4 regions of the Streptomyces sp. NPDC088730 genome follow, and region 1 is predicted to be linked to each of the others. Evidence: riboswitches for the same ligand, from Rfam matches in the RefSeq annotation. Region 1 holds a riboswitch; each other region holds the start of a gene.
What was found. Region 1 has a riboswitch for cobalamin ahead of ACIP89_RS06575 (cobalamin biosynthesis protein). Riboswitches for the same ligand answer to the same signal wherever they lie in the genome.
Positions count from the first base shown of each region.

Region 2: linked by a shared signal. The riboswitch ahead of ACIP89_RS13655 (ribonucleoside-diphosphate reductase subunit alpha) and the one ahead of ACIP89_RS06575 (cobalamin biosynthesis protein) in region 1 are both predicted to bind cobalamin.
Region 3: linked by a shared signal. The riboswitch ahead of ACIP89_RS19030 (FecCD family ABC transporter permease) and the one ahead of ACIP89_RS06575 (cobalamin biosynthesis protein) in region 1 are both predicted to bind cobalamin.
Region 4: linked by a shared signal. The riboswitch ahead of metE (5-methyltetrahydropteroyltriglutamate--homocysteine S-methyltransferase) and the one ahead of ACIP89_RS06575 (cobalamin biosynthesis protein) in region 1 are both predicted to bind cobalamin.

Region 1 covers NZ_JBIVLK010000001.1:1,459,543-1,467,009, reverse strand. Annotated here, with positions in the region: gene ACIP89_RS06595 (alpha/beta hydrolase) at 114-1,241, opposite strand; gene ACIP89_RS06590 (class II aldolase/adducin family protein) at 1,320-2,033, opposite strand; gene ACIP89_RS06585 (anion permease) at 2,269-3,546, shown strand; gene ACIP89_RS06580 (hypothetical protein) at 3,559-3,792, shown strand; cobalamin riboswitch at 3,950-4,083, shown strand; gene ACIP89_RS06575 (cobalamin biosynthesis protein) at 4,228-5,238, shown strand; gene ACIP89_RS06570 (cobyric acid synthase) at 5,235-6,890, shown strand; gene ACIP89_RS06565 (putative cobaltochelatase) at 6,887-7,467, shown strand, end outside.
Region 2 covers NZ_JBIVLK010000003.1:379,639-387,105, forward strand. Annotated here, with positions in the region: gene ACIP89_RS13625 (carbohydrate ABC transporter permease) at 1-333, opposite strand, end outside; gene ACIP89_RS13630 (extracellular solute-binding protein) at 432-1,715, opposite strand; gene ACIP89_RS13635 (GntR family transcriptional regulator) at 1,997-2,761, shown strand; gene ACIP89_RS13640 (DUF3311 domain-containing protein) at 3,010-3,282, shown strand; gene mctP (monocarboxylate uptake permease MctP) at 3,279-4,907, shown strand; gene ACIP89_RS13650 (GNAT family N-acetyltransferase) at 5,021-5,533, shown strand; cobalamin riboswitch at 5,554-5,711, shown strand; gene ACIP89_RS13655 (ribonucleoside-diphosphate reductase subunit alpha) at 5,852-7,467, shown strand, end outside.
Region 3 covers NZ_JBIVLK010000005.1:354,161-361,627, reverse strand. Annotated here, with positions in the region: gene ACIP89_RS19055 (ABC transporter permease) at 1-904, opposite strand, end outside; gene ACIP89_RS19050 (TetR/AcrR family transcriptional regulator) at 1,041-1,631, shown strand; partial or broken gene ACIP89_RS19045 (3-oxoadipate enol-lactone hydrolase) at 1,805-1,903, opposite strand; gene ACIP89_RS19040 (ABC transporter substrate-binding protein) at 2,274-3,305, opposite strand; gene ACIP89_RS19035 (ABC transporter ATP-binding protein) at 3,321-4,103, opposite strand; gene ACIP89_RS19030 (FecCD family ABC transporter permease) at 4,103-5,212, opposite strand; cobalamin riboswitch at 5,314-5,447, opposite strand; gene ACIP89_RS19025 (MFS transporter) at 5,748-7,094, shown strand; gene ACIP89_RS19020 (TetR/AcrR family transcriptional regulator) at 7,151-7,467, shown strand, end outside.
Region 4 covers NZ_JBIVLK010000020.1:54,349-61,815, reverse strand. Annotated here, with positions in the region: gene ACIP89_RS34330 (Lrp/AsnC family transcriptional regulator) at 1-86, opposite strand, end outside; gene ACIP89_RS34325 (lytic polysaccharide monooxygenase) at 224-814, opposite strand; gene metE (5-methyltetrahydropteroyltriglutamate--homocysteine S-methyltransferase) at 1,450-3,768, opposite strand; cobalamin riboswitch at 3,932-4,131, opposite strand; gene ACIP89_RS34315 (FUSC family protein) at 4,461-5,972, shown strand; gene ACIP89_RS34310 (lactonase family protein) at 6,078-7,148, shown strand; gene ACIP89_RS34305 (sirohydrochlorin chelatase) at 7,234-7,467, opposite strand, start outside.

The DNA.
Region 1 (7,467 bases):
TCACGGGAGCAGTCTTGCCTCTGACAGCCCGAAAGCCCAAACGGAACCCGGATCACCGGTGTCCCGGGGCGTCCGCACCGTCCTGGACCAACCGGCAGAAGCGGCACATCAGCTCACATCAGGGGCGTGAGGAAGCGGCGCAGCGTCTCCTCGTAGTACACCGGGTCGGCGTTCCACATCGCCGCATGCGGAGCCTGCGCCACGGGGTGCAGGGCGACCAGGTCGGGGCGGCGGGCGGCGAGCGCGCGGGACGGCCGCCAGGGCGCCAGGGTGTCGCCGGGCCCGTGGAAGATCAGGGTGGGGACGTGCAGGGCCCGGGGCAGCGAGGTGTCCAGGAGCGGCGCGCCGCGCAGTCCGGTCTGTCCCTGGGCGGCCCGCACCGCGAGGGGCAGCAGGGCGGACGGCACTCCGCGGGCGGCGGCCAGGGCGCGCAGAGTGGTGGCCCAGTCCAGCACCGGGGAGTCGAGGACGAGTCCGCAGATCCGGTCCCGGAGCGCGGAGTTGGCGGACGCGTGGAGCGCCATGGAGGCGCCGGTCGACCAGCCGTGCAGCACGACCTTCTCGGCGCCGTAGCGCACGGCGAAGCGGATGGCCGCGTCCAGGTCGCGCCATTCGGACTCACCGAGGTGGCTGAGGCCGTCCGGGGAGCGCGGTGCTCCGGGGTCGCCCCGGTAGGCGATGTCGAGCACCGGCAGCTGCTGTCCGTTCAGGAACCCGAGCAGATTCAGGGGGTGTTCCCTGCTGGTGCCGATGCCGTGCGCGGTGATGACCCAGGTGTCCCGGTGGCCGGGCACGAACCAGCCGGGCAGGGCGCCGAGCTCGCCGGTGATCTCGACCTCGCGGTGTGCGAGGCCGAGGGCCGTGCTGGGGTCGCCGCAGTGCAGCTCGGGCGTGATGCGGACCTTGGCACCGGGGCGCAGGGTGCCGCGGTTGACGCGCTCCAGCCGGCGCACGACGGTGTCGGCGGCCTGGTGGGCCTGGTCGATCACCGGGCCGACGACGGCGTGGACGTCGTCACCGACCAGCCCGTAGGTGCCGGGCCGCAGCGCGGCGAAGGAACGGGTCAGGGTGACCTGCCCGGCCGCCGTCGCGTGCACGGTGACTCTGCGGTCGGCGGGGAACGGACGTCCGGACGGCGCCTTGAGGGCGACGTCGCTCGCGTACCGGCCGGCCGCGACCGCTGCCGCACCGGCGCCGAGGATGGAGGTGACGACTGCTGCCGTCGCTGTTGCCGGGCGCACGGCTTCAGTCTCCTGGGCGGCCGCGCACTCGGCCAGCGGGCGGGGGCCGTCCGGTGGCGGCCGCCCGCCCCGGCGGTCTCAGCCCGGCTGTCCGTACCCCTTCAGCGCCTCCCCGACGTCGCTCAGCTGGCCCGGGGTGAGCAGGGCCGGGGAGCGGCCGGGGACGGCGCTCGCGGCGAGCCAGAGGCGGCACAGCCATTCGAGCTGGGCGGTGCGGTCGTACGCCTCGTCGAGGGTGGCTCCGTAGGTGACGGTTCCGTGGTTGCCGAGCAGGCAGCCGGTGCGGTCCCGCAGAGCGGTCAGCATGTTCGCGGCCAGCTCGTCGGTGCCGTACCGGGCGTAGGCGGCGACCCGGACGGGGCCGCCCAGCAGCGCGGCCGCGTAGTGGATCGGCGGGACCTCGGCGACGAGCGTGGAGACGGCCGTGGCGTGCACCGCGTGGGTGTGCACGACGGCGGCCGCCGCGGTGTTCCGGTAGACCGCGAGATGGAGCGGAAGTTCGCTGGTCGGGGCCAGCGCACCGAGGACCTGGTTGCCCTCCAGATCGACGCCGACCAGGTCCTCGGGGCGGAGCCGGTCGTACGGCACACCGCTCGGGGTGACCAGTACGGTGCCGCCCACCCGCGCCGAGACGTTGCCCGAGGTGCCGACGACCAGGCCGTCGGCCGCCGTCCTGCGGGCGGTGGCGACGACCGTGCCCCAGGCCCGTTCGATGTCCCCGTCGCGATCGGCGGCACCGGCGTGTCCGATACCTCCGGTGTGTTCGACCGGGTCCTGCCACTGGTCGCTCATACGAAGATCCTTTCCACTGATGAGCGGTCCATGATTCCGCCTCTCGCCGGAGACCGGCCGGCCCCGGATTCGGGGCCCACACCGCCCCCTGCCCGTCCCGGCCTGTCGGAACACGGCCAAACAGGGCGACGCCACTCCGATCGGGGTCACCGCAACGCCCTGTTCAGTTCATCTTCCGTTCACCCAGGTTGCCTACGTTCCTCCTGCCACTGACGTCGAACGATTGCCTGGGTAAATGGAACACATCACGCTGCTGCTCGCGATTGTGATCGTGACAGCTCTAGTGTTCGATTTCACGAACGGTTTCCACGACACCGCCAACGCGATGGCGACCACCATCTCGACCGGCGCACTCAAACCCAAGACAGCGGTGGCTATGTCCGCCGTTCTCAACCTCGTCGGCGCGTTCCTGTCGGTGGAGGTCGCCAAGACGATCTCCGGCGGGATCATCAATGAGAACGGCCTCAGAACCGAGGTCATCTTCGCGGCGCTCGTCGGCGCCATCCTGTGGAATCTGCTGACCTGGCTGGTCGGGCTGCCGTCCAGCTCCTCGCACGCCCTCTTCGGCGGCCTGATCGGCGCCGCGGTGATGTCCGCGGGCTGGTCGTCGGTCGACGGCGGCACCGTCGTCACCAAGGTGCTGCTCCCCGCGGTCGCCGCCCCGATCGTCGCCGGACTGGCCGCGCTGCTGGCCACCAAGCTGACCTACCGGATCGGCGGCAAGGTCCAGGGCGGCGCCCAGGAGAAGGCGACCGCCAAGGGCTACCGCGCCGGACAGATCGCCTCCGCCGGGCTGGTCTCCCTCGCCCACGGCACCAACGACGCACAGAAGACCATGGGCATCATCACCCTGGCCCTGGTCACCGGCGGAGTCCTCTCCCCCGGTGCGAACCCGCCGGTCTGGGTCATCGTCAGCGCCGGAATGGCCATCGCGCTCGGCACCTACCTCGGCGGCTGGCGCATCATCCGCACCATGGGCAGCGGCCTCACCGAGCTCAGGCCGCCGCAGGGCTTCGCCGCCCAGACCAGTGCGGCCACGGTCATCCTGGCCTCCTCGCACCTCGGCTTCTCCCTCTCCACCACCCAGTCCTGCTCCGGCGCCGTGATGGGCGCCGGCCTCGGCCGCCGGGGCGGTGTGGTCCGCTGGTCCACCGCCACCCGGATGTTCGTGGCCTGGGGACTGACGCTGCCGGCCGCCGGTCTGGTCGGCGCGGGGGCCGAGTTCCTCACCCAGCAGGGCACCTGGGGTGTCGTGCTCGTCGCCGTACTGCTGATCGCGGGCTCCGGAGCGATCTGGGTCCTGTCCCGCCGCAAGCCGGTCGGTCAGGACGACGTCGCACCCGGCCTCCGGGACGGCACTCCGGTCACCGGGGACGCCGAACCCGCGGGCGTCGTCACCACCGCCATCGCGGCCGTCAGTCCGCCGCCCACCGCGGCCGCCGCTGCCCACGAGCTCACCGCCACCATCCCGGCCCCGGCCGTAGCCGACCCGGCACGACCCGCCACGGTGTAAGGAAGATCCTCCATGAACATCGACTGGGCAGCCCTCGGCACCGTCTTCGGCGTCTCTCTCGTCGCCACCGTCGCCCTGGTGGGCCTCTTCACCCTGGGCATCGCCGGCCTCGCCCGGCAGCCGGAACCGGCCGAGCGGGGCGGGCAGGCCGGCGGGTCCATGATCCTCGCCCGCGCGGGCGCGTACGTCTGCTTCGGACTGTGCGCGGCGGCGGTGGCCTACGGCATCTACCTGATCGTCGCCTGATCCACCGCCCCTGATCCGTCCGCCGCGTCGGGCCGGCCGCACCTCGGGTGCGGCCGGCCCGATGTGCGTCTCAGCACACTGCACCTTCGCAGGTCAACGGTAGGTTGACTGGCGTTCGCGGAGCGTGGTGGACTGCCGGAGCCATTACGGCGACAGCAGAGGAAGCCGGTGCGAATCCGGCGCGGTCCCGCCACTGTCACCGGGGAGCAGTCCCCCACCACCGGAAGTCACGGTCCACGCCGAGTGGGCTGGAAGACCGGGGGAACTGCGGATCCGGGAGCCAGGAGACTCTCGTCGCCGGTCACGTCGAACCAGGGCGCGGACCCTGAGTGAGGACATATCGCCATGCCCGGCCGCAGTGCGCCCGTCTCCGTGTCTCCCCTTCGACCAGCTGCTCGCACCAGGGCCCTCCGAGGCGCGACGGCCGGCTGAACCGTGCGTGCCGACCGCATCTTCGCGTACGGCGCCACGGCCGGACTGATCGGTGATCTGCTGCTCGGTGATCCCTGCCGGGGACATCCGGTCGCCGCCTTCGGGCGCGCCGCGGCAGGCGTCGAACGCCGTCTGTGGCGCGACCACCGCGGGTGGGGCGCCCTGCACACCCTGGTCTGCGCCGGAGGCGCCGCCGGGGGTGCCGCACTGGCCTCCCGCGCCCTGCGCCGCCGTCCCGCCGCCTCCGTCGCCCTGACCGCCGCCGCCACCTGGTCCGTCGTCGGCGGTACGTCGCTGGGGCGCGAGGCCCGGTCCATCGGCGGCGCGCTGGCCGCCGGGGACCTCGGGCTGGCGCGGGAGCGGCTGCCCCGTCTGTGCGGCCGCGACCCGCAGTCCCTGGACGGACCTCGGATCGCCCGCGCGGTGGTGGAGTCCGTCGCGGAGAACACCTCCGACGCCGTGGTCGGCGCCCTGGTGTGGGGTGCGCTGGGCGGGGTCCCCGGCCTCGTCGGCTTCCGGGCCGCCAACACCCTGGACGCGATGGTCGGCCACCGGTCGCCCCGCCACCTGCGCTACGGCTGGGCCTCGGCCCGCCTCGACGACCTCGTGGGCTGGCCTGGCGCCCGGCTCACGGCCCTGCTCGCCGTCGCCGCCGGCGGACGGCCCCGGAGTGCGCTGCGGGCCTGGCGGGCGGATGCCGCCAAGCACCCGAGCCCCAACGCGGGCCCGGTGGAGGCCTCGTTCGCGGGGGCGCTCGGCGTACGGCTCGGCGGCACCCTCGCCTACGGCGGCCGGGTCGAGCACCGCCCCGTGCTCAACGGCGAGGCGGGCCGGGCGGTGGAGACCGAGGACATCGAACGCGCCGTACGGCTGTCGCGCCGGATCGGGGTGCTGGCCCTCGGCGTGAGCGTGGCGGCCCGGCTGGGCGTGGGCGCCGCCGCACGACGGATCACCTCGACGCGCGGACCGGGGGCACCTGCCCCGGCGCGCACCTCAGGACGGAGACCGACATGAGCGGCGGACTGCTGGTCGCCGGGACCACCTCGGACGCGGGCAAGAGCGTCGTGACGGCGGGCATCTGCCGCTGGCTGGTGCGCCGGGGGGTGAAGGTCGCGCCGTTCAAGGCGCAGAACATGTCCCTCAACTCCTTCGTCACCCGTGAGGGCGCCGAGATCGGCCGGGCCCAGGCCATGCAGGCCCAGGCCGCCCGGGTGGAGCCGACCGCGCTGATGAACCCGGTGCTGCTCAAGCCCGGCGGCGACCGCTCCAGCCAGGTCGTCCTGATGGGGCGCGCGGTCGGCGAGATGAGCGCCCGCGGCTACCACGGCGGCCGGCAGGAGCAGTTGCTGTCCACCGTCGTGGACTGCCTGGAGCAGCTCAGGTCCACGTATGACGCGGTGATCTGCGAGGGGGCGGGCAGTCCGGCCGAGATCAACCTCCGGCGCACGGACATCGTGAACATGGGCATCGCACGGGCGGCGCGCTTCCCGGTGGTGGTCGTCGGCGACATCGACCGCGGCGGGGTCTTCGCTTCGTTCTTCGGTACGACGGCGCTGCTGGCCGCGGCGGACCAGGAGCTGGTGGCCGGCTACCTGGTCAACAAGTTCCGCGGTGACGTGTCGCTGCTGGAGCCGGGGCTGGACATGCTGCTCGGTCTCACCGGGCGGCCCACGTACGGGGTGCTGCCGTTCGCGCACGGCCTCGGCATCGACGAGGAGGACGGGCTGCGGGTCTCGTTGCGCGGCACCGTACGCGAGTCGGTCGTCGCGCCGCCGCACGGCGAGGACATCCTGCGGGTCGCCGTGTGCGCCGTGCCGCTGATGTCGAACTTCACCGACGTCGACGCGCTGGCCGCGGAACCGGGCGTCGTCGTGCGGTTCGTGGACCGCCCGGAGGAGCTGTCCGACGCCGACCTCGTCATCGTGCCCGGCACCCGGGGCACCGTGAAGGCGCTGGCCTGGCTGCGCGAGCGCGGGCTCGCCGACGCGCTTCGGCGGCGCGCCGCGGAGGGCCGCCCGGTCCTCGGCATCTGCGGCGGCTACCAGATCCTCGGCGAGCACATCGAGGACGAGGTGGAGTCGCGCGCCGGGCAGGTCGAGGCGCTCGGGCTGCTGCCCGTCCGCGTCCGGTTCGACCGCGAGAAGACCCTCGCCCGGCCGGCCGGTGAGGCGCTCGGCACCCCCGTGGAGGGGTACGAGATCCACCACGGCGTCGCGGACGTACGCGGCGGCGAGCCGTTCCTGACCGACGGGCGGGGACAGCGGCTCGACGGCTGCCGGTCCGGCGCGGTGTGGGGCACCCACTGGCACGGCTCGCTGGAGAGCGACGCGTTCCGCCGCCGCTTCCTGACCGAGATCGCGCGGGCCGCGGGGCGCCGTTTCGTCCCCGCCCCCGGCACCTGCTTCGCCGCACTGCGCGAGGAACAGCTCGACCTCCTCGGTGACCTCATCGAGGAACACGCGGACACCGACGCGCTGTGGCGGCTCATCGAGTCGGGCGCGCCTGCGGGACTCCCCTTCATCCCGCCCGGAGCGCCAGGAACCCCCGCGGCACGCCGGGCCCCGCGCCCGACCGCCCCACCGGATCGGCTGGGACCACCGGAACCGCTGGAACAGCCCGCACAGCCGCAGTCGCTGGAATCCGCCGCCACCAAGGAGGCCCTGTGAGTACGCCGTACCCCTTCACCGCCATCGTCGGGCAGGACGATCTCCGGCTCGGCCTGCTGCTCAACGCCGTCTCGCCGGCCGTCGGCGGGGTGCTGGTGCGCGGCGAGAAGGGCACCGCCAAGTCCACCGCCGTGCGCGCGCTGGCCGCGCTGATGCCGGAGGTGTCCGTCGTCCCGGGGTGCCGGTTCTCCTGCGACCCCGCCTCGCCCGACCCGGCGTGTCCCGACGGCCCGCACGAGCCGGCGTCCGGCGTGTCGCGGGCGGCACGGACGGTCGAGCTGCCCATCGGCGCGTCCGAAGACCGGCTCGTCGGGGCGCTCGACATCGAACGGGTGCTTTCGGAGGGCGTGCGAGCCTTCGAGCCGGGGCTCCTGGCCGCCGCGAATCGCGGCATTCTGTACGTGGACGAAGTCAACCTGCTGCAGGACCATCTGGTCGACGTCCTGCTCGACGCGGCGGCCATGGGCGCCTCCCATGTCGAACGCGAGGGCGTCTCCGTACGGCACGCGGCGCGGTTCCTGCTCGTCGGGACCATGAATCCCGAAGAGGGCGAGCTGCGCCCCCAACTGCTCGACCG
Region 2 (7,467 bases), on a different contig from region 1:
GGCGCCGGTGAAGACGATGGTGCGGAGGGTGACGCGCCAGAAGTCCTCACCGCCGAGGATCTCCGTGTAGTTCTTGAACCCGTTCCATTCGGTGACGTGCTGGATCAGCTGCCCCATATTGAGGTTCTGGAACGACAGCATGCCGTTCTTCACCAGGGGGTAGCCGAGGAGGAGCGCCGTCACGGCGAGAGCGGGTACGAGCAGCAGATAGGCCGCGGTCCCCGCGCCCAGCTTCCGCCTGCGTTTCCCACCCGGTGCGGCGGGTGGCTGCCCGCCGGGCCCCCGGCCTGCGGCTGTCTTAGCCACGTCCGACGGATTGGTCTCTACTGCCATGCTCGTCATCACTTCCAACAGAGCCCTACAGGAACGGTGCGTACAGCCGGGGCGGCGGGTGGATGCCCGCCGCCCCGGAGTGTGTCGCGCTGCTGCTACTACTGCTGCTGGCTCAGGCGCTTGTTGAGCTCGCCCTCGACCTTCTTGGCGGCATCGGCGGACGACTTACCCTGCAGGACCAGGGTCATGTAGTTCTTGATCGGGTTCGGCGGGTTCTCGACCGGGGCCCACTCGGGGATCAGCGGCGTCGTACCACCGGACTTGGCGGCGGCGGGGCCGGCGGCCTCGGCGGCGGGCTGGCCCACGGCGTACTTCTGTCCGGCCTCGGACTTCGGGGTCCAGCCGGCCTCCTTGACGAGGGCGCCGTCGTTCTTCTCGCTGAGGGCGATCCGCAGGAACTCCTTGGCGAGGTCCTGCTTCTTGCTGCCCGCGGCGACGGCGAAGTTGGAGCCACCGAGGAAGACACCCTCGGGCTTCTCGGCGGTCTCACCGGGGATGGTGAAGAAGCCGATGTCGTCCTTGAGCTTCGGGTTGGCCTCGATGGCCGTGCCGGCCTCGTAGCCCATCGCGATGATGGCGCCGGTCTTGCCCTTGGCGAAGACCTGGGCCTGCTGCGGGGTGGCCTCGTCCTTGTCCTTGGGGGCCTTGGAGTAGGACTGGTACTGCTTGTACACGTCCATGGCCGCGGCGACCTTCGGGTCACTCAGGTTGGAGACGTACTTGTCGCCTTCCTTCTTGACCGGCTCGACGCCCTGGCCGACGAGCAGACCGTCGAAGAAGTACCAGTTCTGGCCGGGCAGGTAGATCGGCTCGGCGTCACCCTTCTTCTTGATGGCGTCGAAGGCCTTGAAGAGGTCCGCGCGGGTCTTCGGCGTCTCGGTGATACCGGCGTCCTTGAAGACCTTCTTGTTGTACATGACGACGCGGTTGCCGAAGTACCACGGCAGGGCGTACTGCTTGCCGTCGAAGACCGAGGGGGCGTTGACCGCGTCGGCCCAGTCGCCGCCGATCTCCTTCTTCACGTCACCGAGCTCGGCGAGACCGCCGGTCTTGGCGTACGCGGGGGTCTGGGTGTTACCGATCTCCAGCACGTCGGGCGGGTTGGACTCGGAGAGGGCCGTGGTGACCTTCTGCTGAATACCGTTCCATTCCTGGACTTCGATCTTCAGCTTGGCCTTGGTCTTCTTCTCGAACTCGTCGGTGACCGTCTTGGTCCAACCGGGCGGGTTCGAGCCGGACATCGTCCAGACCGTCAGGGTCTGGCCCGCGTATCCTTCGGCACCAGCCTTCTTGCCGTCGCCGCTGTCGTCGTCAGAACCACAGGCCGCCATGCCGAACACCATGCCCGCGACGCCGATCGCCGCGATGAGCTTGCGCTTCACGCCACCCTCCTCAGGGATGCTGCAACCCCCGCCCACCGCACAAATAGCGTCGACGAGTACTACTGGGGCTGGAACCTGGTCTTTAATGGTTTAGACCAGTACCGGGAGCTTGGCCTAGACCTTTAGGGGTGTCAAGGGTGTATAAGAAGTGCACTCGCGTCCGTTATAGGACCGACATCTGAGGGAGGGCGACGAGCCGTGACCGGACCGTGCCACCATGTGAGCCGCGACAGACGGAGGAGCCGGTGACGGCAGCAGCGCAGCAGTCGGGAAGGCGGGCCATGGGCGTCGACGGGGGCAGTGCGGAGAACGATACGGGCGCGGGCACGCGTACCGCGCGCGTTCCGAAGTACTACCGGCTGAAGCGACATCTCCTCGACATGACGGACACGATGCCGCCCGGCACCCCGGTGCCCCCGGAACGGACCCTGGCCGCCGAGTTCGACACCTCGCGCACCACCGTGCGCCAGGCGCTCCAGGAGCTGGTCGTCGAGGGCCGGCTGGAGCGCATCCAGGGCAAGGGCACCTTCGTGGCCAAACCGAAGGTCTCGCAGGCCCTGCAACTCACCTCGTACACCGAGGACATGCGCGCCCAGGGACTGGAACCGACGTCCCAGCTGCTGGACATCGGCTATGTCACGGCCGACGACACACTCGCCGGGCTCCTCGACATCACCGCCGGCGGCCGGGTGCTGCGGATCGAGCGGCTGCGGCTGGCGAGCGGTGAGCCGATGGCGATCGAGACCACCCACCTTTCGGCCAAACGCTTCCCGGCGCTGCGGCGTTCGCTGGTGAAGTACACCTCGCTCTACACGGCCCTGGCCGAGGTGTACGACGTGCGGCTGGCCGAGGCGGAGGAGACCATCGAGACCTCGCTCGCCACCCCGAGCGAGGCCGGACTGCTCGGCACGGACGTGGGCCTGCCGATGCTGATGCTGTCCCGGCACTCGCTGGACGAGCAGGGCGAGCCGGTCGAGTGGGTCCGTTCGGTCTACCGGGGCGACCGCTACAAGTTCGTGGCCCGTCTGAAGCGTCCGCTGGACTGATAGCGGCACACTCCGACGGCCCCCGTGGAACCGCTTCCACGGGGGCCTTCCCGCGCCCGGACCAGTGGCTTCGTACCACCATTGGTCTGCACCACTTCTCCGACGCCGCGGACCGCCACGGCGAGCCGCCGCCGGACGGACGACCGTTGCCGGACCGCAATGCGGACAGGGGGTGACGCTGGCCGGGACCCTCGCCTAGATTTCCTGCGCATTACATCGGTGATCAGCGAGGGGACGGAGTCGCCGCCATGCCGGAAGAACCAGAAGGAAAGCCGGACCCAGGAGCAGAGCCGCCCACGGTCACCCCCGTGCGGGTGGTCATCGCCCTCTGCCTCATCGCACCGTTCGTGGCGATGCTCTGGGTGAGTTCGTACGCCAAGGTCGACCCGACCTTCATCGGCATCCCGTTCTTCTACTGGTACCAGATGCTCTGGGTGCTCATCTCGACCGCACTCACGATGGTCGCGTACAAGCTGTGGCAGCGTGACCAGCGCGCCCGCAAGGGGGGTGCGTCCGCATGAAGGACGGCGTGAACGGCATCGCGCTCGGCGTCTTCATCTTCTTCTTCCTGGCCGTCACGGTCGTCGGCTTCATGGCCGCCCGCTGGCGCAAGGCGGAGAACGAGGCCAGCCTCGACGAATGGGGCCTGGGCGGACGGTCCTTCGGCACCTGGGTCACCTGGTTCCTGCTCGGCGGCGACCTCTACACCGCGTACACCTTCGTCGCCGTGCCCGCGGCGATCTACGCGGCCGGCGCGGCGGGCTTCTTCGCGGTGCCCTACACCATCCTGGTGTACCCGATGATCTTCACCTTCCTGCCCCGCCTGTGGTCGGTCTCGCACAAGCACGGCTACGTCACCACCTCGGACTTCGTCCGCGGCCGGTTCGGCTCCAAGGGGCTCTCGCTGGCCGTCGCGGTCACCGGCATCCTCGCCACCATGCCGTACATCGCGCTCCAGCTCGTCGGCATCCAGGCGGTGCTGGACGTGATGGGCGTCGGCGGCGGCGAGAACACCCACTGGTTCATCAAGGACCTGCCGCTGCTGATCGCGTTCGCGGTGCTCGCCGCGTACACGTACTCCTCGGGACTGCGGGCGCCCGCGCTGATCGCGTTCGTCAAGGACGGGCTGATCTACCTGGTCATCGCCGTGGCGATCATCTACATCCCGATCAAGCTCGGCGGCTTCGACGACATCTTCGCCGCCGCGCAGGAGAAGTTCAACGGCCCGCCGGGCTCCAAGCCGACCGGCGCGCTCGCGCCCGGCGTGGACGGCCAGTGGGGTTACGCCACGCTGGCACTGGGCTCGGCGCTGGCGCTCTTCATGTACCCGCACTCGATCACGGCGACGCTCTCCAGCCGCAGCCGCAACGTGATCCGCCGCAACACCACGATCCTGCCGCTGTACTCGCTGATGCTGGGCCTGCTCGCGCTGCTCGGCTTCATGGCGATCGCCGCCGGGGTCAAGGTGGACAACGGCCAGCTGGCGATCCCGCAGCTGTTCGAGGACATGTTCCCCGACTGGTTCGCGGGCGTGGCGTTCGCCGCCATCGGCATCGGCGCCCTGGTCCCCGCGGCGATCATGTCGATCGCGGCGGCGAACCTCTTCACCAGGAACATCTACAAGGACTTCCTGAAGCCCGACGCGACGCCCGCCCAGGAGACCAGGATCTCCAAACTGGTGTCGCTGCTGGTGAAGGTCGGCGCGCTCGCCTTCGTCCTCACCATGGACAAGACGGTCGCGATCAACTTCCAGCTGCTCGGCGGGATCTGGATCCTCCAGACGATGCCGGCCCTGGTCGGCGGCCTGTTCACCCGGTGGTTCCACCGCTGGGCGCTGCTCGCGGGCTGGGCGGCCGGCATGGTCTACGGGACGGCCGCCGCCTACGGGGTGGCCAGCCCCACCCAGGCGCACTTCGGCGGCTCGTCCAAGGAGATCCCGGGCATCGGTGAGATCGGCTACATCGGCCTCACGGCGTTCGTGCTGAACATCGTGGTGACCGTCGTCCTCACCTTCGTCCTGAACGCCCTGAAGGCGCCTGCCGGGCTCGACGAGACCTCTCCCGGCGACTACACCGCGGACGCGGGCGACCCGGGCGTGCAGACCGAGCTCCCGCCGGCCACGGCCGGGGCCCCGGGCGGTCACTGACCGAGGTGAACGGGCCGCCGCACCCCCGCCCGTGGGGGTGCGGCGGCCCGTTCGCGCGTCCGGCGGAAAACCCCGTGCCGTCGCCGCCCGGCGGGTGCGGCAGACTCCCCTGCATGGACATAACCATCAGGCCGGTCGAGCCCGCCGAGTACGCAGCCCTCGGCGAGATCACCGCCGAGGCCTATCTCGGGGACGGGCTGCTGGACTACGGCGACGACGATCCGTACCTGGTACAGCTGCGCGACGTCCCCCGGCGGGCCGAGGAGGCCGAGGTGCTCGTCGCGGCGGACGCCCGGGGCCGCGTCCTCGGCGGGGTCACCTACGCGCCGCCGGGCAACCGCTGGGCCGATATCGCGACGCCGGACGAGGCCGAGTTCCGGATGCTCGCGGTCTCCCGCGAGGCCCGCGGCGCCGGGGCGGGCGAGGCGCTCGTCCGGGCCTGCATCGACCGCGCGCGGACCACCGCGGGGGTCACCGGAATCGTCCTGTCGACGCAGCCGGCCATGCGCGGGGCCCATAGGATCTACGGGCGCCTCGGCTTCGTCCGGACCCCGGAAAGGGACTGGTATCCGATCGAGGGACTCTCGCTCCTGACGTACCGCCTGGAGTTCCCGGCGGTCTCCTGATCGGTCACGCGACACAACATGTGGGGGCTGCCTCATCCGGCGGCCCCCACATGTATGCTCATGCTCGCTGTCGCCGCAGGGAAATCCGGTGCGAATCCGGAACTGTCCCGCAACGGTGTGTTCGGTGTGCTTTTGCGCACCCCGAGTCCGAGGACCTGCCGACAGCGCATCCGGCTCGACCGAACCGGATGCCCAGACGTCCGGGCCTCGTGGATGGGCCGGTGGACGCCGCACGGAGTGCTGCCCGGACCGGGCCCCGCTCCGCCCGGCTGCCTCCGCTCCCCCGTCGGCCCAGAGCCGAGCGAGGGAGAGCACCACGTGACCATCGCGCCAGCCGATCCGGTCTCAGCGGCCGCATCAACGGGAACCACGAGCGACGGACCGGGCACCGCACTGCTGCGGACCCTCACCGAGCTCACCGCCGATCTGCCCGACACCGACCCCGGACGCGTCGCCGGCGCCGCGCTGCGCGGCCGCAACGCCCGGTCGGACGAGGCCGAGCTGCGCTCGCTGGCCACCGAGGCCGCCGCGGGCCTGATCTCCGAGGACCCCGCCTACTCCCGGCTCGCCGCCCGACTGCTCACTCGCTCCATCGCGGACGAGGCGGCCGGGCAGGGCGCGACGTCCTTCTCCGCCTCGGTCGCCGTCGGACACCGCGAGGGCCTGATCGCGGACCGCACCGCCGCGTTCGTGACGCTGCACGCGGCCGCCCTCGACGCCCTGGTGGGCCAGGCGCTCGCCGACGGCGCCGACGACCGCTTCGGCTACTTCGGGCTGCGCACCCTGCACAGCCGCTACCTGCTGCGCCACCCGATCACCCGCCAGGTCGTCGAGACCCCGCAGCACTTCATGCTGCGGGTGGCCGCCGGGCTCGCGGAGGACGACTCCGAGCGCGCGCTGGACGAGGTCGCGGCCCTGTACCGGCTGATGAGCCGGCTGGACTACCTGCCCTCCTCCCCGACGCTCTTCAACTCGGGCACCCGGCACCCGCAGATGTCCTCCTGCTACCTGCTGGACTCGCCGCTGGACGAGCTGGACTCGATCTACGACCGCTACCACCAGGTGGCGCGCCTCTCCAAGCACGCGGGCGGCATCGGCCTCTCGTACTCCCGCATCCGGGCCCGCGGTTCGCTGATCCGGGGCACCAACGGGCACTCCAACGGCATCGTGCCGTTCCTGAAGACGCTCGACGCCTCCGTCGCGGCGGTCAACCAGGGCGGCCGGCGCAAGGGCGCGGCCGCCGTCTACCTGGAGACCTGGCACGCGGACATCGAGGAGTTCCTGGAGCTGCGCGACAACACCGGCGAGGACCAGCGGCGCACGCACAACCTGAACCTGGCGCACTGGATCCCGGACGAGTTCATGCGCCGGGTGGACGCGGACGGAACCTGGTCGCTGTTCTCCCCGGCCGACGTGCCGGAACTGGTCGACCTGTGGGGCGAGGCGTTCGACGCCGCGTACCGGGCCGCCGAGGCCAAGGGCCTGGCCCGCAAGACGATGCCGGCCCGTGAGCTGTACGGCCGGATGATGCGGACCCTCGCGCAGACCGGCCAGGGCTGGATGACGTTCAAGGACGCCTCCAACCGGACCGCGAACCAGACCGCCGAGCCGGGCCGCGTCGTGCACTCCTCGAACCTGTGCACCGAGATCCTGGAAGTCACCGACGACGGCGAGACGGCCGTCTGCAACCTCGGTTCGGTCAACCTCGGCGCGTTCGTCGAGGGCGGCACGATCGACTGGGAGCGCCTGGACGCCACCGTGCGCACCGCCGTGACCTTCCTGGACCGGGTCGTGGACATCAACTTCTACCCGACCGAGCAGGCCGGGCGCTCCAACGCCCGCTGGCGGCCGGTGGGCCTGGGCGCGATGGGCCTCCAGGACGTCTTCTTCCAGCTGCGGCTGCCCTTCGACTCCCCCGGGGCGCGCGCCCTCTC
Region 3 (7,467 bases), on a different contig from region 1:
GAAGGACGGTGTGGGCGAGGAGCCGCCTGCGAGAGGCGCCCATGGCCCGCAGCAGGGCGAGTTCTGGTTGTCGCTGCACGGTCCACACGGCGAAGAACGCGCCGACCACGAGCGGGGCGATCAGATAGAGGAAGACCTGGATCGAGTTCATGGTGACACGCTCCCCGGTATAGCCGGGGGCCGCCTCGTATGCCTTCTCCTTGGTGAGCGTGGTGGTGGAGTAGCGCGCGTCAAGGGCAGCGGTGGAGGCCCCGTCGGGCGGGGTGCGCAGGGCGAGGGCGCTGAACTGGCCGGGGATCGCGGCTGTCGCGGACGCCGGGGCGCCCGGGGTGCTGAAGCGGATGCGCTGCCAGGTCTTCAACGGGACGTAGGCAACGGGGACATGGCCGTAGCTGGAGCGCTCGGTCGCTCCGACGACCCGCAGTTCGATGCCGAGACGGTCGATGACGAGGGTGTCACCGACGCGCACGCCCTCATCGGCGAGCTTGGCGGACATCACCATGCTGTCCGCCGTGCCCGCGAGGCTGTCTCCCTCGGTGACGGAGGGGGCGAGGAAGGAGCCGGGTTCGACGCCGAAGGCGGCGAGATCGACCTCGGCGCCACGATTCGTGGTGCCGCGGGTGATGGACACCCCCAGCGGAGTCGTCTCGGTGTCCGCGTCCTTGCTCCACGCGTCGGCGGTCTTCGCGTCGAGGAGACTGCGGGCGAACTGATCGGACCGGGCGTCCGAGGAGAAGACCAGCTGTGCGGCAGGCAGGCGGCGCAGCGCGGAGATGGTGTCGTCGCCCAGGCCGGTCGTGAAGCCGGAGACGATGCCGATGAGTGCGGCGACGAGCACCACGACGGATCCCATGAGCAGGAAGCGCCCTCGGGCGGCGCGCAACTCCAGCAATGCGAGGAACACGGCGGTTCCCTTCGATGGATCGATGTTAGGGACAGTGCGTCGCTAACATAGATGATGGAGACGCGGCGTCCCTAAGTGGGGTCGGCCTGGCGCGCTACGGGGCCTGGCGCATTACGGGGGCTTCTAGACTGGACCGGTGCCCAGGATCAGAGCCGCCACGGTTGCCGAGCACCACGCCCAGCAGCGACTGGCGCTGGTGCGGGCGGCACGCGAACTGCTGGAGAGCGGCGACGCCGATGCCGTGACCTTCACCGCGATCGCCAAGGCCACGGGCCTCGCCCGCAACAGCGTGTACAAGTACTTCCCAGGCCGCCCCGAGCTGCTTGCCGCAGTCGTCGAGGACGCGATGCCACGCTGGACGGACGCCATCCGGGCCGGCATGTCGGCGGCCGGTACGCCCGAGGAGAAGATCACCGCCTACGTGTCGTCGCAGCTGGCCCTGGTGCGCGGCGGGGAGCACCGGATCGCCCAGGCGCTGGCCGGGGTCCGGGATGCGGCGGTGGTGCGGGAGAGCGCGGTGCGGGCCCACCGGGAGCTGCTCACTCCGCTGATCGGCGCGCTGACGGAGCTGGGCGAGGAGGATCCGCGGCGCACGGCGCTGCTCCTCCAGGGAATCGTCAACGCGGCCACGACGGCCATCGAGAACGGCGACGACGCGGCAGCCGTGACGGACCGGGCGGTACGCATGGCCGTCACAGCGATCACCGGAACGCACCCGGGCCAGTGAGAGCCCCAGTCAGTGCCGGGCACGACACCCGTGGCCACGGGACCGGGGAGATCTCCACCGCCTGAGGCGCCGCCGCAACAACCCACGCCAGGATCCGCTGCCTCGGCGAGCAGGCACGGTCCCGGACCGCCCAACTCGCCGGTGGCTGCCCCGGCGCTCCACAGTCCGGGACTGTGCCAGCTGGCACCGAGGGAGGGGCCGATCACAAGGACCGGTGCGTCTTCTGGCCCGTCAAAGCGGTGCTGGAGGGTCTGCTGCGGCGTCTCGCCCATCCGACTCACGCCCTCACCTCCCACGACCCGTTCTCCTCCCAGCCCGAGCGGTGAGCACCTGGTGCGAGGAGCCGTCGCTCGCCGGCCAGCACGGCGTCGCTGGTCTCGCGGGTCTGGAACCATCCACCCAGCCCGACCGGGATCCACTACGTCTACGTGCACGGCTGGCAGACCGCACCGGCCGTCGCGCAGCGGCGCGCGACGGCCCCGCTCACCCGGGCCCGGGAGCTGGCCGCCGCGCATCCGGACCGGTTCCGCAACCGGTCCGGGGGTTCCCGGTCGGCGGCGGCAGGAGTAGCCGCCGGTCCACCGTGATCAGTTTCGTCGGGAGATCCCTACCCACTCGGCGCACGCCCTGTACAGCCGCAGGTCAGCTCCGGGCCTCCCGCAGATCTGCCGCGAGCGAGACGATGGCCGCGGGATTGCGCGGGCTCTCGACGAGGTCCACGTAGTCGAGGACGACGATGCGGTCGTTCTTGATCGCCGACACATTGGCCAGCGGCGGATAGGACTTCAGGAACTTCCGCTTCTGCTCCGCGCTGGTGTCCCCGTAGTTGTTGATGACGATCACCTCGGGGTCCCGCTCGACGACGGTCTCCCATCCCACCGTCGTCCAGGTGTCCTTGAGGTCCTTCATGACGTGGTCGCCGCCGGCCCTGGTGATGATGTCGTGCGGTCCGGCGTAGGCGCCCGAGGTCAGCGGCTTGTCCCGGCCGTCGTCGTAGAGGAACACCCTCGGCCGGTCGGTGCCCTTCAGGGCGGTCGCCTGCGCCTGGGCCACCTCTTTCCGGAAGCGCGTGATCAGGGATTCGGCGCGCTTCTCGACGTCGAAGATCTTCCCCAGGTTCCGGAGGTCGGTGTAGAGCGCGTCGAGTGGCGCCATCACTCCCCGCGCCTTCCCCCGCCCGTTGCGGCACGACTCACTCAGCAGGTAGGAGTCGATGCCCACCTTCTTCAGGGCCGCCGGGGTGAATCCGTCCCCCTCGTTGAACCCGTAGCTCCAGCCCGCGAAGACCAGATCGGCGCGTGCGTCGAGGACGAGTTCCTTGTTGATCGTCTCCTTGGACAGCCAGGCGGTCTTCTTGTAACCGCCCTTCCAGGGCACGGACGTCAGATCCCCCTTGTCGTCGGGCATCACATAGCCCGCCATGTGGTCTTCGAGTTCCAGCGCGAACATGATCTCGGTGATGCCGACGTCGTTGGTGACCACGCGCCGCGGGGCCTTGTCGTAGGTCTTCTTCTCCCCGCAGTTCTCGACGGTCACCGGGTAGTGGCCCCCGGCCGCGGGAGTGCTCTTGTCGTTGCTCCCGTCCTGCGGGGTGATCTCGGCGCCGCAGCCGCTGAGGGCCATGACAGCGGTGAGGGCGAGGCCGAGTGCGGCAGGACGTATCGGGCTGGGCATGGTGGCAGTGCTTCCTTAAGAGGGGACGACGGGGAGGAGGCGGTCGAAGATCAGCTGTACGGCGCCGGTCTCCGGGTGCGGTACTCGATGCGCCCGGACGCCGAAGACCTCGGCCAGCAGCTCGGGGGTGAGTACGTCGTGCGGGGCGCCCGATGCGACGATCCGGCCCCCGTCGATGACATGGAGGACGTCGCAGTGGAGTGCGGCGAGATTGAGGTCGTGCAACGCCGTGAGCACGGTCAGTCCGCTGGCCCGCACCAGGGCCAGTACCTCCAGCTGCTGGGCGATGTCCAGGTGGTTGGTGGGCTCGTCGAGCACCAGCGCCCGTGGCTGCTGCGCCATGGCGCGGGCGATCAGGACCCGCTGCTTCTCGCCTCCGGACAGGGTCAGGAAGCCCCGGTCGGCCAGGTGGCCGGCCCCGACCTCCGCCAGCGCCGCCTCGCACGTGCGCCGGTCCTCCTCGGACGCTCGGGCCGTCGCTCCCTGGTGCGGCATCCTCCCCATCGCCACGATCTCGGCGACGGTGAAGTCGAACTCGTGACTCGACTCCTGGGGAAGCGCGGCCAGTCGGCGCGCGCTCTCCCGCGGACTCAGGGCGTACAGGTCCTCGCCACCGATCCGGACGGTTCCGGCGGAGGGGCTCAGCGCCCGGTAGACGCAGCGCAACAGCGTTGACTTCCCGCTGCCGTTGGGCCCCACCAGGCCGACGAGCTGAGCTTCGCCCGCTCGCAGGGTGATGTCCTCCACCAGCCGCGCGCCGGCGATCTCCACGGTCAGTGCGTCGATATCGATCCGCATCACGCGCCTCCGAAGGTGTAGGAGCGGCGGCGCATGAGCAGGATGAAGCACGGCACGCCGATCATCGCGGTCAGCACGCCGACCGGCAGTTCGGCCGGGGCGAGCAGCACGCGCGAGAGGATGTCCACCCAGATCAGCAGGACGGCCCCCGCGAGCGGTGCGACGGCCAGCAGGCGGCGGTGATCCGCGCCGACCAGCATCCGTGCGGCGTGCGGGACCATCAGCCCGACGAAACCGATCGCGCCACTCACCGCGACCAGTGCCCCGGTGACCGCGGCGGAGACCAGGAACAGCTCCTTGCGCAGCCTGCCGGCGTCCACTCCCAGGGTGGCGGCGGTCTCGTCGCCCATCGCCAGGGCGTTGAGCCGGCGCGCCGACCACCCGAGGTGGACCAGGCCACCGATCGTCGCGCCCGCGGCAATCGGCACGGAGGACCAGGTGGCGCCCCCGAGGCTGCCGAGCATCCACATCATCGCGGAGCGGGCGGCATCGCCCCGCTCCGCGGCGAACACCATGAACGTGGTGATGGCCGAGAAGCCGTAGTACATGGCCGTGCCCGTCAGGACCAGGCGCAGCGGGGTCAGTCCGCGTGCGGTGCGGGCGACCGCGTAGACGAGCACCATCGCGAGGAGCGCGGCGAGGAAGGCCGCCGTGGACAGCGCCCAGACGCCGAATGCGCCGAAGACCCCGAAGATGAGTACGGCGTTCGCACCGACGGCCGCGCCGGAGGAGATACCGAGGACGAACGGGTCGGCCAGGGCGTTGCGGACCATGGCCTGCACCGCGACGCCGATCGCGGCCAGGCCGGCTCCGACGACCGCGGCCAGCACGGCTCGTGGAAAGCGCAGCTCCCACACGATGGTGTACCCGGGGACGTCGCCGGGACCGATCCGCTGCCCCGTCAGGCCGGCCCACAGGTAGTGCGACACCTCTGCCCAGGAGATCCCCGAGGCGCCGATTCCCGCTCCGCAGACCAGGGAGAGCGGCAGCAGGGCGCACAGAGTGGTCACCAGCAGGGACAGGGGTACGCGCCGGGGAGGAGCGGGCCCGCCGCCGGCCCGCGCGGCGCGCGAGGGCGGGGCAGGTATGCGTTCGAGGGGAGTGACCACGGTCGGATCGCTTTCACCTCAGGCCGTGCACCTGCACGATCGAAGGAGCGGCCCGGACGCGAGGCGCCCTGTGCAGCACCTCTCGCAGTCCACGGCGAATTGACAGGAGCCTTCACCGCCGCGGGTAATCGGGCTCGCGGAGCCATCAGGAGGGCTCCGCCTACCGTTGCGGGTCAGCGCCGGAATTCGACCGGACTTCCCCCGCGGGGCGTGAGCAGCTTACGGGTAGGGCACGCCGCCCTCCTTTTCGCCCCTGCGTCCCGAGCCGCCCCCGATCACCTTGAGCAGTCCCTGAGCGGTCCCCCGGGCCACGGGCATGCCCTCGCGATCACCTTGGAGCCGGGCACCCCGGCCGCCGGACGGCCGGCCCTGCCGAGCCGCAGCGCGACGCCGCCCGGTGGCCCCCACCGCTCCCGACCGGCCTGGGTCCTCTCCTGCTTGAGTCCCCTCCCGTTTGACTGAGTAGACCTGTCTGTCTAATCTAGCTCAACAGCCTAGACAGACAGGTCTACTCATACTCTGGACGGGAATGGTCATGACGAATCCCCCGGTCGTCCCGATGTCCGAACCGGCCCGCGTCCCGGACGCGGCGCCCACCGACCCCGGGCCCGACACCGGGTCCGACACCGGATCCCGATCTACCGCCGTCCCCGCCGCCATATCCGCCCGGGGCCGACGGCTGCCGCCGAACGTGGCGCTGTACGTACTCGCCTCGGTCACCATCTCGTTCCTGGCGGCCTCCAGCGCACCGACCCCGCTCTACGCGGTCTACCAGGCGGAATGGGGCTTCGACCCGATCACCACCACCGTGGTCTTCGGCGTCTACGCGGTGGCCGTGCTGCTCGGGCTGCTCACCATGGGCAAGCTCTCCGACCACGTCGGCAGGCGGCCGGTGCTGCTCGGCGCGCTGGCGGCCCAGGCCCTCTCGATGGTCGTGTTCGCCACCGCCGACGGCGTACCGGCACTGCTGGTCGCCCGGATCGTCCAGGGCCTGTCGACCGGCGCGGCGCTCGGTGCGGTCGGTGCGGGGATGATGGACATCGACCGGCCGCGCGGCACCCTCACCAACGCGGTCGCCCCGGGCATCGGCACGGCGACCGGCGCGCTGGTCTCCGGCCTCGTCGTCCAGTTCCTGCCCGCCCCCACACATCTGGTCTACCTCGGGCTGCTGGCGGTCTTCGTCCTCCAGGCGGTCGCCGTCGCCCTGATGACGGAGACGGTGACCCGCAAGCCGGGGGCGCTGGCGAGCCTGGCGCCGGAGATCAGGCTGCCGCGCGCCGTACGCCGCCCGATGCTGGTGGCCGCGCCGGTGCTGTTCGCCGTCTGGGCGCTGGCCGGACTGTACGGGTCGCTGGGCCCCTCCCTGGCACGCCGGCTGACCGGTTCCGGCTCCGAAGTGCTCGGCGGGCTGAGCCTGTTCGTGCTCGCCGGGGTGGCCGCCGTCTCCGTACTGGTCCTGCGCGAGGCGGCGACCCGGACGGTGATGCTCACCGGCATCCTCGCGCTGATCGCCGGGGTGGCCCTCACCCTCGCCTCGATCCGCGACCCCTCCCCCGCCGGCTTCTTCGCCGGTACCGCCCTCGCGGGCGTCGGCTTCGGCAGCGGGTTCCAGGGCGGCATCCGTACGGTCATGCCGCTGGCCCGGCCGCACGAGAGTTCCGGGGTGCTGTCGCTGCTCTTCGTCGTCTCCTATCTGGGCATGGGAGTGCCCACCGTGATCGCCGGGTTCCTCGTCGTCCACGCGGGCGGGCTGGCCGCCACCGCACAGGAGTACGGCGTCGCCGTGATCGTCCTCGCGGCGTTCGCGCTGCTCGGGCTGGTGCGCGGGGGCCGGGACGGGGCGGCGGTCCTGCCGGGCGAGCGGATCGGCGGCGACGCCTGAGGGTGGCCGCCGGCCGGGGCATAATGTAGACAGATCTGTCTGAAGGAGTGACCGTCATGGCGAGTGTCCGGAGCACCGCGAAGCCGTCGGCGCGTGAGCGCCTGCTCGCCGCCGCCGACGAGCTGTTCTACGCCGAGGGCGTGCAGAGCGTCGGGATCGACCGGATCATCGAGCACGCGGGCGTGGCCAAGGCGTCGCTGTACAACACCTTCGGCGGCAAGGAACAGCTCGTCCGGGCCTATCTCGACACCCGGCACGCGGGCACCGCCGACCGGATCACCCGGGCCGTCGCGGAGCACGACACGCCCCGCGAGCAGATGCTCGCGGTCTTCGAGTCCCAGGGACGGCAGTTCGACCGGCCCGACTTCCACGG
Region 4 (7,467 bases), on a different contig from region 1:
AGAATCCGGGCGTACTCCCGCACGCTGGTGTGCGGCTGCTCGATGAGCAGCCGCAGGATGCGGGTGTCGAGCGCGTCCACCGCCATGGTCCGCCGGCCTCTCGCTGGTACGTCTGCTGGGCCAGTGACTGTACCAATGGCACACCGGCGAGCCTGTACGGCGGGCCGCCGCCCCGTGCGTCCGGCCGGTGGCCGGGTGGCTCGGAGCGGCGGCTGGGGCGGTGTCAGAACTGCACGTCGGAGCAGGCGTAGAAGGCGTTACCGGTGTCGGAGATCGTCCAGACGCCGAGGATCAGCTGCTTGCCGGACTTCTGCGGGAGTACGCCCGAGTGGGTCACGGTCGAGCCGGGCAGCTTGCCGCCGAAGGGGACGGTGAGGAACGGCTGCGGTTCCAGGTCGGCCCGGGTGAGCGGCTTGGACGGGTCGTAGCCGTCCTTGGTGATGTAGTACCGGAAGTCGGTCGTGGCGTGCCGGGCCTCGATCCGCCAGTTGAACGTGTAGTTCTGCCCCGCGGTGACCTTGGTGGCGGGCCAGGCGCCGCCTCTCGGGTCGTCGAGCTCGGAGAACCGGCCGATGCCGCCCGAGCAGATGTGGCCGTCGGCCGGTCCACGGGTGGGGAAGCCCTTGGGACCCTCGACGCTCGGGGGCTCCCACTGGATCTGCCCGCAGTGCTTGACGGTGCCGATGCCGCAGAGCTGCTGACGGCTGATGGGGGAGTCGGTGTAGCCGTGGCTCTGGGCGCTGCCGGAGGTGGCGAACAGCGCCGCACCGGCCAGGCCGAGCCCGGCCAGTAAGGAAGTGATCTTTCTGCGCATACGTAGCTCCTGGAGATGTGGGGTGATGTCCGGAGAGTTCTGCGGTCTAGACCAAGGGTGAGCGTAGTCATGTCAACTCCCCCTGTCCATACCGTCCGAGAGCCTCTGCCGGGCCCCGCGGACGCGCGTACACGCCGCTCCCGGAGGGCGCGCCCAACTCGTGCCTCCCCACCGGTCCGGATCCCCGGGCTGCCGGGCGGAGGGGAGGGGTGCCCCGGTCCCGCCCGTCCGGCAGCCGCCCGTCAGGGGCGGAACGACACCGTCTGGGCCGCGTCCGCGTGCCGCGGTGCGGTCGAGACCGGACCGCGGCCGTCGATGTCCAGGGCCAGCCCGCTGTGCCGGCTGACCAGGCGCTACTCACCCGTGGCCTGTGAAGCGCCGCCCGCGGCGGGGGAGTTCACGGCCTTCTGGAGATCCCACCGGGAGGTGGCCGGCACCTTGTGCCAGCGTCAAGGGGGTGGACGGGCGTTCCTCGGCCATGGCCGCGGTCGTCGTCGCGCCGGAGCCCGAACTGCTGGAGCCCGAACCCGGCGGACCTCCGACGCGACCGCTTCCAGGCCCCGGTCCGCCTCACGCGGACCGGCGGACCCGGACGCCCGCCCGTAACCTGCGGCAGCCGCCCGAGCCCTTCGCGATCAGGAGGCGGGCAGCTCGCCGCGGACGGTGCGGGCCGCGGCGACCAGGTTCTCCAGCGACGCCCTGGTCTCGGGCCAGCCGCGGGTCTTCAGACCGCAGTCCGGGTTGACCCACAGCCGTTCGGCGGGGATGGCCTCAAGTCCCTTGCGGAGCAGGGCCGCGGCCTCGTCCGCGCCGGGCACGCGCGGTGAGTGGATGTCGTACACGCCGGGACCCGCCTCGCGCGGGTAGCCGTGCGCGGCGAGTTCGCGGGCGACCTGCATGTGCGAGCGGGCGGCCTCCAGGCTGATGACGTCGGCGTCGAGGTCGTCGATGGCCTGGACGATGTCACCGAACTCCGCGTAGCACATGTGGGTGTGGATCTGGGTGTCCGGCCGTACGCCGCTGGTGGTGAGGCGGAACGACCCGGTGGCCCAGTCCAGGTACCCGGCGCGGTCCGCCGCGCGCAGGGGGAGTGTCTCGCGCAGGGCGGGCTCGTCGACCTGGATGACCGAAGTGCCCGCGTTCTCCAGGTCGTCGACCTCGTCGCGCAGGGCGAGGGCGACCTGGCGCGCGGTCTCGCCGAGCGGCTGGTCGTCGCGGACGAAGGACCAGGCCAGCATGGTCACCGGGCCGGTCAGCATGCCCTTGACCGGGCGTCCGGTGAGCGACTGGGCGTACGAGGTCCAGCGCACCGTCATGGGTTCGGGGCGGGAGATGTCGCCCGCGAGGACCGGCGGGCGGACGTAGCGCGTGCCGTAGGACTGGACCCAGCCGTGCTGGGTGGCGAGGTAGCCGGTGAGCTGCTCGGCGAAGTACTGCACCATGTCGTTGCGTTCGGGCTCGCCGTGCACCAGAACGTCGATGCCGGTCTTCTCCTGGAAGGCGATGACCTCACCGATCTCGGCCTTGACGCGCTCCTCGTAGCCGGCCGTGCCGATCCGTCCCGCGCGCAGATCGGCGCGGGCCGCGCGCAGCTCGCCCGTCTGCGGGAAGGAGCCGATGGTGGTCGTCGGGAGCAGCGGCAGCCCGAGGTGGGCGCGCTGGGCGGCGGCACGCTCGGGGTACGGCTGGGAGCGACGGCCGTCGGCGTCCGTGATGGCCGCGGTCCTGGCCCGGACGGCGGGGTCGCGGGTGATCGGGGAGTTGGCACGGGACGCGAGGTCGGCGCGGTTGGCGGCGATCTCGGCGGTGATCGTGCCGGTGCCCCGGGCCAGCCCCTTCGCGAGCGTGACGATCTCTGCGGTCTTCTGCCCGGCGAAGGCGAGCCAGCGCAGGATCTGCGGGTCGATGTCCCGCTCCGGCGCCGTGTCGAGCGGTACGTGCAGCAGGGAGCAGGACGCCGCTACATCGACCCGGTCGGCGAGGCCGAGAAGGGTGGCGAGGGTGGCGAGGGACTTCTCGTAGTCGTTGATCCAGATGTTGCGGCCGTCGACGACACCCGCGACGAGGCGTTTGCCGGGAAGCCCGCCGACGGCGGCGAGGTCTTGGAGGTTCGCGGCGGCGGCATCGGTGAAGTCCAGTGCCAGGCCCTCGACCGGGGCCTTCGCCAGGACGGGGAGCGCCTCGCCGAGCCGGTCGAAGTAGGAGGCGACGAGCAGCTTGGGCCGGTCGGCGAGGCCGCCGAGCTCGCGGTAGGTGCGGGCGGCGGCGTTCAACTCGGCCGGGATGCGGTCCTGGACCAGGGCGGGTTCATCGATCTGCACCCACTCCGCGCCCGCGGCACGCAGATCGGCGAGCACCTCCGCGTACACCGGCAGCAGCCGGTCCAGCAGGGTGAGCGGCTCGAAGCCGGCCGCCACCCCGGGGGCGGGCTTGGCCAGCAGGAGGTAGGTGACCGGGCCGACGAGCACCGGCCGGGCGGTGTGGCCGAGTGCGAGGGCCTCCCTGAGCTCGGTGACCTGCTTGGTGGAGTCGGCACTGAAGCCGGTGTCGGGGCCGAGCTCGGGGACGAGGTAGTGGTAGTTGGTGTCGAACCACTTGGTCATCTCCAGCGGCGCCACGTCCTGGGTGCCGCGAGCCATCGCGAAGTACCCGTCGAGCGGGTCGGCGGCGACGGCTTCGCGGTGCCGCTGGGGGACCGCGCCGACCATGACGCTGGTGTCCAGGACGTGGTCGTAGTACGAGAAGTCGCCGGTCGGCACCTCATGGACGCCGGCATCCGCCAGCTGCTTCCAGTTGGACCGGCGCAGTTCTGCCGCCGTCCCCCGGAGGGCGCCGGCGGTGACGCGGCCCTTCCAGTACCCCTCGATGGCCTTCTTCAGTTCCCGGTTCGGGCCCTGGCGGGGGTAGCCGTACACGGTGGCTCGTGCTGCCGCGGCTGCGGGCTTGGGTGTCACGGAAATCTCCTTCGCGAGATGACTCCTGAACATCCCGGAGACGGGACACGGGCGCGAAGGGATGACGAACCGGACGGATATCGCACACGCCGCGGCGCGGATTCTCCGTCTGGTACGCACGCCGACCCGCCCACGAGGTCACCGGGACAACCGCATGCGAGTGGGTCGCGTGCGGGCAACGGGCAGGTCTTCGGACTCGTGGGCACGCCTGCCAGGGGCAGACTCCTACTGGCCGTCGCTTCCCGGACCCGATCGGGTCCAGTGCGTATGACGGCGGTCGTTCCCACTTACCGCTGCGGGGCAGTCCCGGATTCACACCGGGTTCCCTCTTGCGACGCGCCTGCCTGGCGGACAGGGGCGAACCAGCTGCACCGGCCAGCCTAGGGGGTGGACCGTCCCCGAGGCACCGCTGTTCACATTCCGGGATGTGGAAGGGGGCCAAGACCATGCCGCGAGGTGTCGCAGTTCTCCTGCCGGGCGGACTGGTCCTCAGGCTGGTCCGTTGGCTCTGCCGTGGCCGGGCAAGGTGCGGCATTCATGGGCCAATGGTCCATGGAGTCGGGTCTGAGTTGAACCAATAGTCCCCAAGGTGTTGAGATGGGGCTGTCAATGGCGCTGCGGGTCCCTCGGGGACCTCTGTGGCGCCTTTCTCATGTCTGCGCTGGTGTCATGCGCGAAAGGGGCGGGGCGACTTGTTGAAGAGGGCGTTCGTCGCACACGATCCCGGACGGATCCGGCTGCGGTTCGCGTCCCGGGCCGTGCTCGGCATCGGGCTCGCCGTCGCGCTGTGCGGGGCGGCCGGGCACTCGCTGGTGGCGGCCATCACGGGGGGTCTGGCCGCGCTGCTCGCCCTGTTCACGGTGACCGACCCGACGGTGCGAGGGCAGGCTACGACGACCGCGCTGCTCCCCGTCGTCGGCCTCCCGGTGCTCACGCTCGCCGCGGTGCTGCACGATGTGCCCGTCGCCCGGGACCTGGCGTTCCTCGCCGTCGTGGGGGCGGGGGTGTACGCGCGGCGCTGGGGGCCGCGCGGCCACTCGCTGGGCGTATTCGCCTTCATGGCCTACTTCTCCGCCCAGTTCCTGCACACCGTGCCCGGCCAGCTGCCCGAGTTGTACGCGGCCGTGCTGCTGTCGCTCCTCGCGTCGTCGCTGGTGCGGTTCGGGGTCTGGTGCTACGAGCGCCGGATCACGGTGCCCGTGGCGGTCGGCCTCCCCGCGGGAGCGGCGGGGCTGCGGCGGATCACGACCCGGCAGGCCGTACAGGCGACCCTGGGCGCGGGATTCGCGCTCGCGGTGGGGCAACTGCTCTCGGATCAGCGCTGGTACTGGGCGGTCGGCGCCACCTGGTGGGTGTTCGTGGCCACGACCTCGCGCGGCGAGACCGTCGTGCGCGGTTTCAGGCGTTTCCTGGGGACCGTGCTCGGCATCGGGCTGGGCTTCGCCGTGGCCGTGCCGCTGCACCACGAGCCGGTCGTGGCCGCCGCCGTCGTGGCGGTGGGCGTGTTCGGGATCTTCTACACCGCCGCTGTCTCCTACACCTGGATGATGCTGGCCGTCACCGTGATGGCGAGCATGCTGTACGGGCTGCTCGGCGTGCTCGACGCGGGACTGCTCGTCCTCCGCGTCACCGAGACGGGGGCCGGTGCGCTCGGTGCCGTACTCGCGGTGCTCTTCGTGCTGCCGGTGACCACGCATTCGGTGACCGAGGCCTGGGTGGAGCGGGCGCTGCGATGCGTGCACACCTGCACGGCGGAGGCCGCTGCCCGGCTCGCGGGAAGCGAGGACGCCGACCCGCCCCGGCACGTCGCCGAGCTGGAGGCGATCCTCGGCCGGGTGCGGCTGTCACTGGCGCCCCTGGTGCATCCGCTCAGCCCGATGAGGGCCCGAAAGGCGCGGGCGCGGCAGGTGCTCGCACTGCTCGACGACTGCGCGCGCGAGGTGCGCGGACTGGCCTCCGTCGCCGCCGACCCGGAGGCCTCGCACGACGCCCGGCTCGCCGCCGCCTGCTGGCGCGTGGAGACCGCGGTGGAAGCTCTGACGGCTCCCGAACGGCCGGCCCGCACCCCGCTCGCCGCAGGACGCCCGGCGCACGCCCCGGAGACGGAACCCGCCCTCGCCCATCTGCACGGCCTGGAGCGCGCGCTGGCCGAACTGGCCGCGCCGCTGCACAGCCCGCCGGGGGCCCCGCTCGCCGCGGCCTGACACCGCACCCTTTGGTCCAGACCACAAGGCCGCACTGCTACCGTCGCCGCGGAAGATCGCGACGGTCCCCACTGTCGCGCTCAGTCGGCGGAGAAAGGCAGTGCGGTGGACAGCAGCAACGGTGCCGGACGGGCATTCATCGGGTCCTTCACCTCGGCGGGCGGGCGGGGCATCACCGTCGCCGCCGTGGACCGGGAGACCGGGGCGCTCACCGTCCTCGGCACGACGGATTCCGTGCCCGACCCCTCCTACCTGGTACTGGGCCGGGGCGGGGGCCCCGACGGCGCGGTCCTGTACGCGGTCAGCGAGACCGAACCCGGAGCGGCCGCGGCACTCGACGTCACCCAGGACGTACCCCGGCCGATAGGCGCTCTCCGGGCAGTGGACGGGGACAGCCCCACCCACCTCGCCCTCGCGGGAGGCCGGCTGCTGACCGCCAACTACGGCTCCGGCAGCGTCACCGTGCTGCCGGTGATCGCCGACGGCTCACTCGGGGCCCCCGACAGTGTGCTCCAGCACGAGGGGAGCGGGCCGGACACCGCCCGCCAGGAGGGCCCGCACGCCCACCAGGTGCTCCCCGACCCCTCGGGGAACTGGGTGCTCAGCGTCGACCTCGGAACCGATTCGGTACGGATCTGCGCGCTGGACCCGGAGACCGGATCGCTGCGCCCGCACGGGGAGACGGCGCTGCGGCCGGGTACCGGGCCGCGCCATCTGGCCTTCCACCCCGACGGCGCTCACGCCTATGTGCTGAACGAGCTCGAACCCACGGTCACCGTGTGCCGTTGGGACGCCGCCGCCGGGGTCCTCGAACCGGTCGACGAGACGCCCGTACTGCCCGCGGAGGCGACCGGGCACGCCGCCGGGGCGAGCTACGCGTCCGAGGTCGTCGTCTCGCACGACGGCCGGTTCCTCTGGGCGGCCAACCGCGGGCACGACAGCATCGCGGTGCTCGGCCTCGACGCCACCGGTGGGAAGGCGTCCCTGGTCACCACGGTGAGCTGCGGCGGCCACTGGCCGCGCGACCTCGCGCTCGACCCCACCGGACGGCGGCTGTACGCGGCCAACGAGCGGTCCGGGAACGTCGCCTGGTTCGCCGTGGACCCGGAGACCGGCATCCCGGTCCAGGAGGGCTCGCTGGCCGTCCCTGCGGCCTCCTGCGTGATCTTCGCCTGACGGGTACGGGTACGCGCGCGTGGCGGTGAGCCGGCCGGCTCACCGCCACGCGCCCGTCAGAAGGCGGAACGCACCCCGGAACGGATCAGAGGGCCTGGGCCCCCTGCGCCACCGGGGCGGCGATGCCGAGCGCCGTGGTGTACATCGACATCACCAGCTTGCCGATCGCCGGATAGGCGCCGAGCGGCTCGGCCGCCGCGCAGCCCGCGTCCTTGACGGCGGAGTCCAGCAGCCCCTCGGCCACCTCGGGCCCCACCAGGTACGGCGCGACCGCCAGCTGGAGCGAGCCGGAGTCCCTCAGCTGCCCGGCGATCGACGC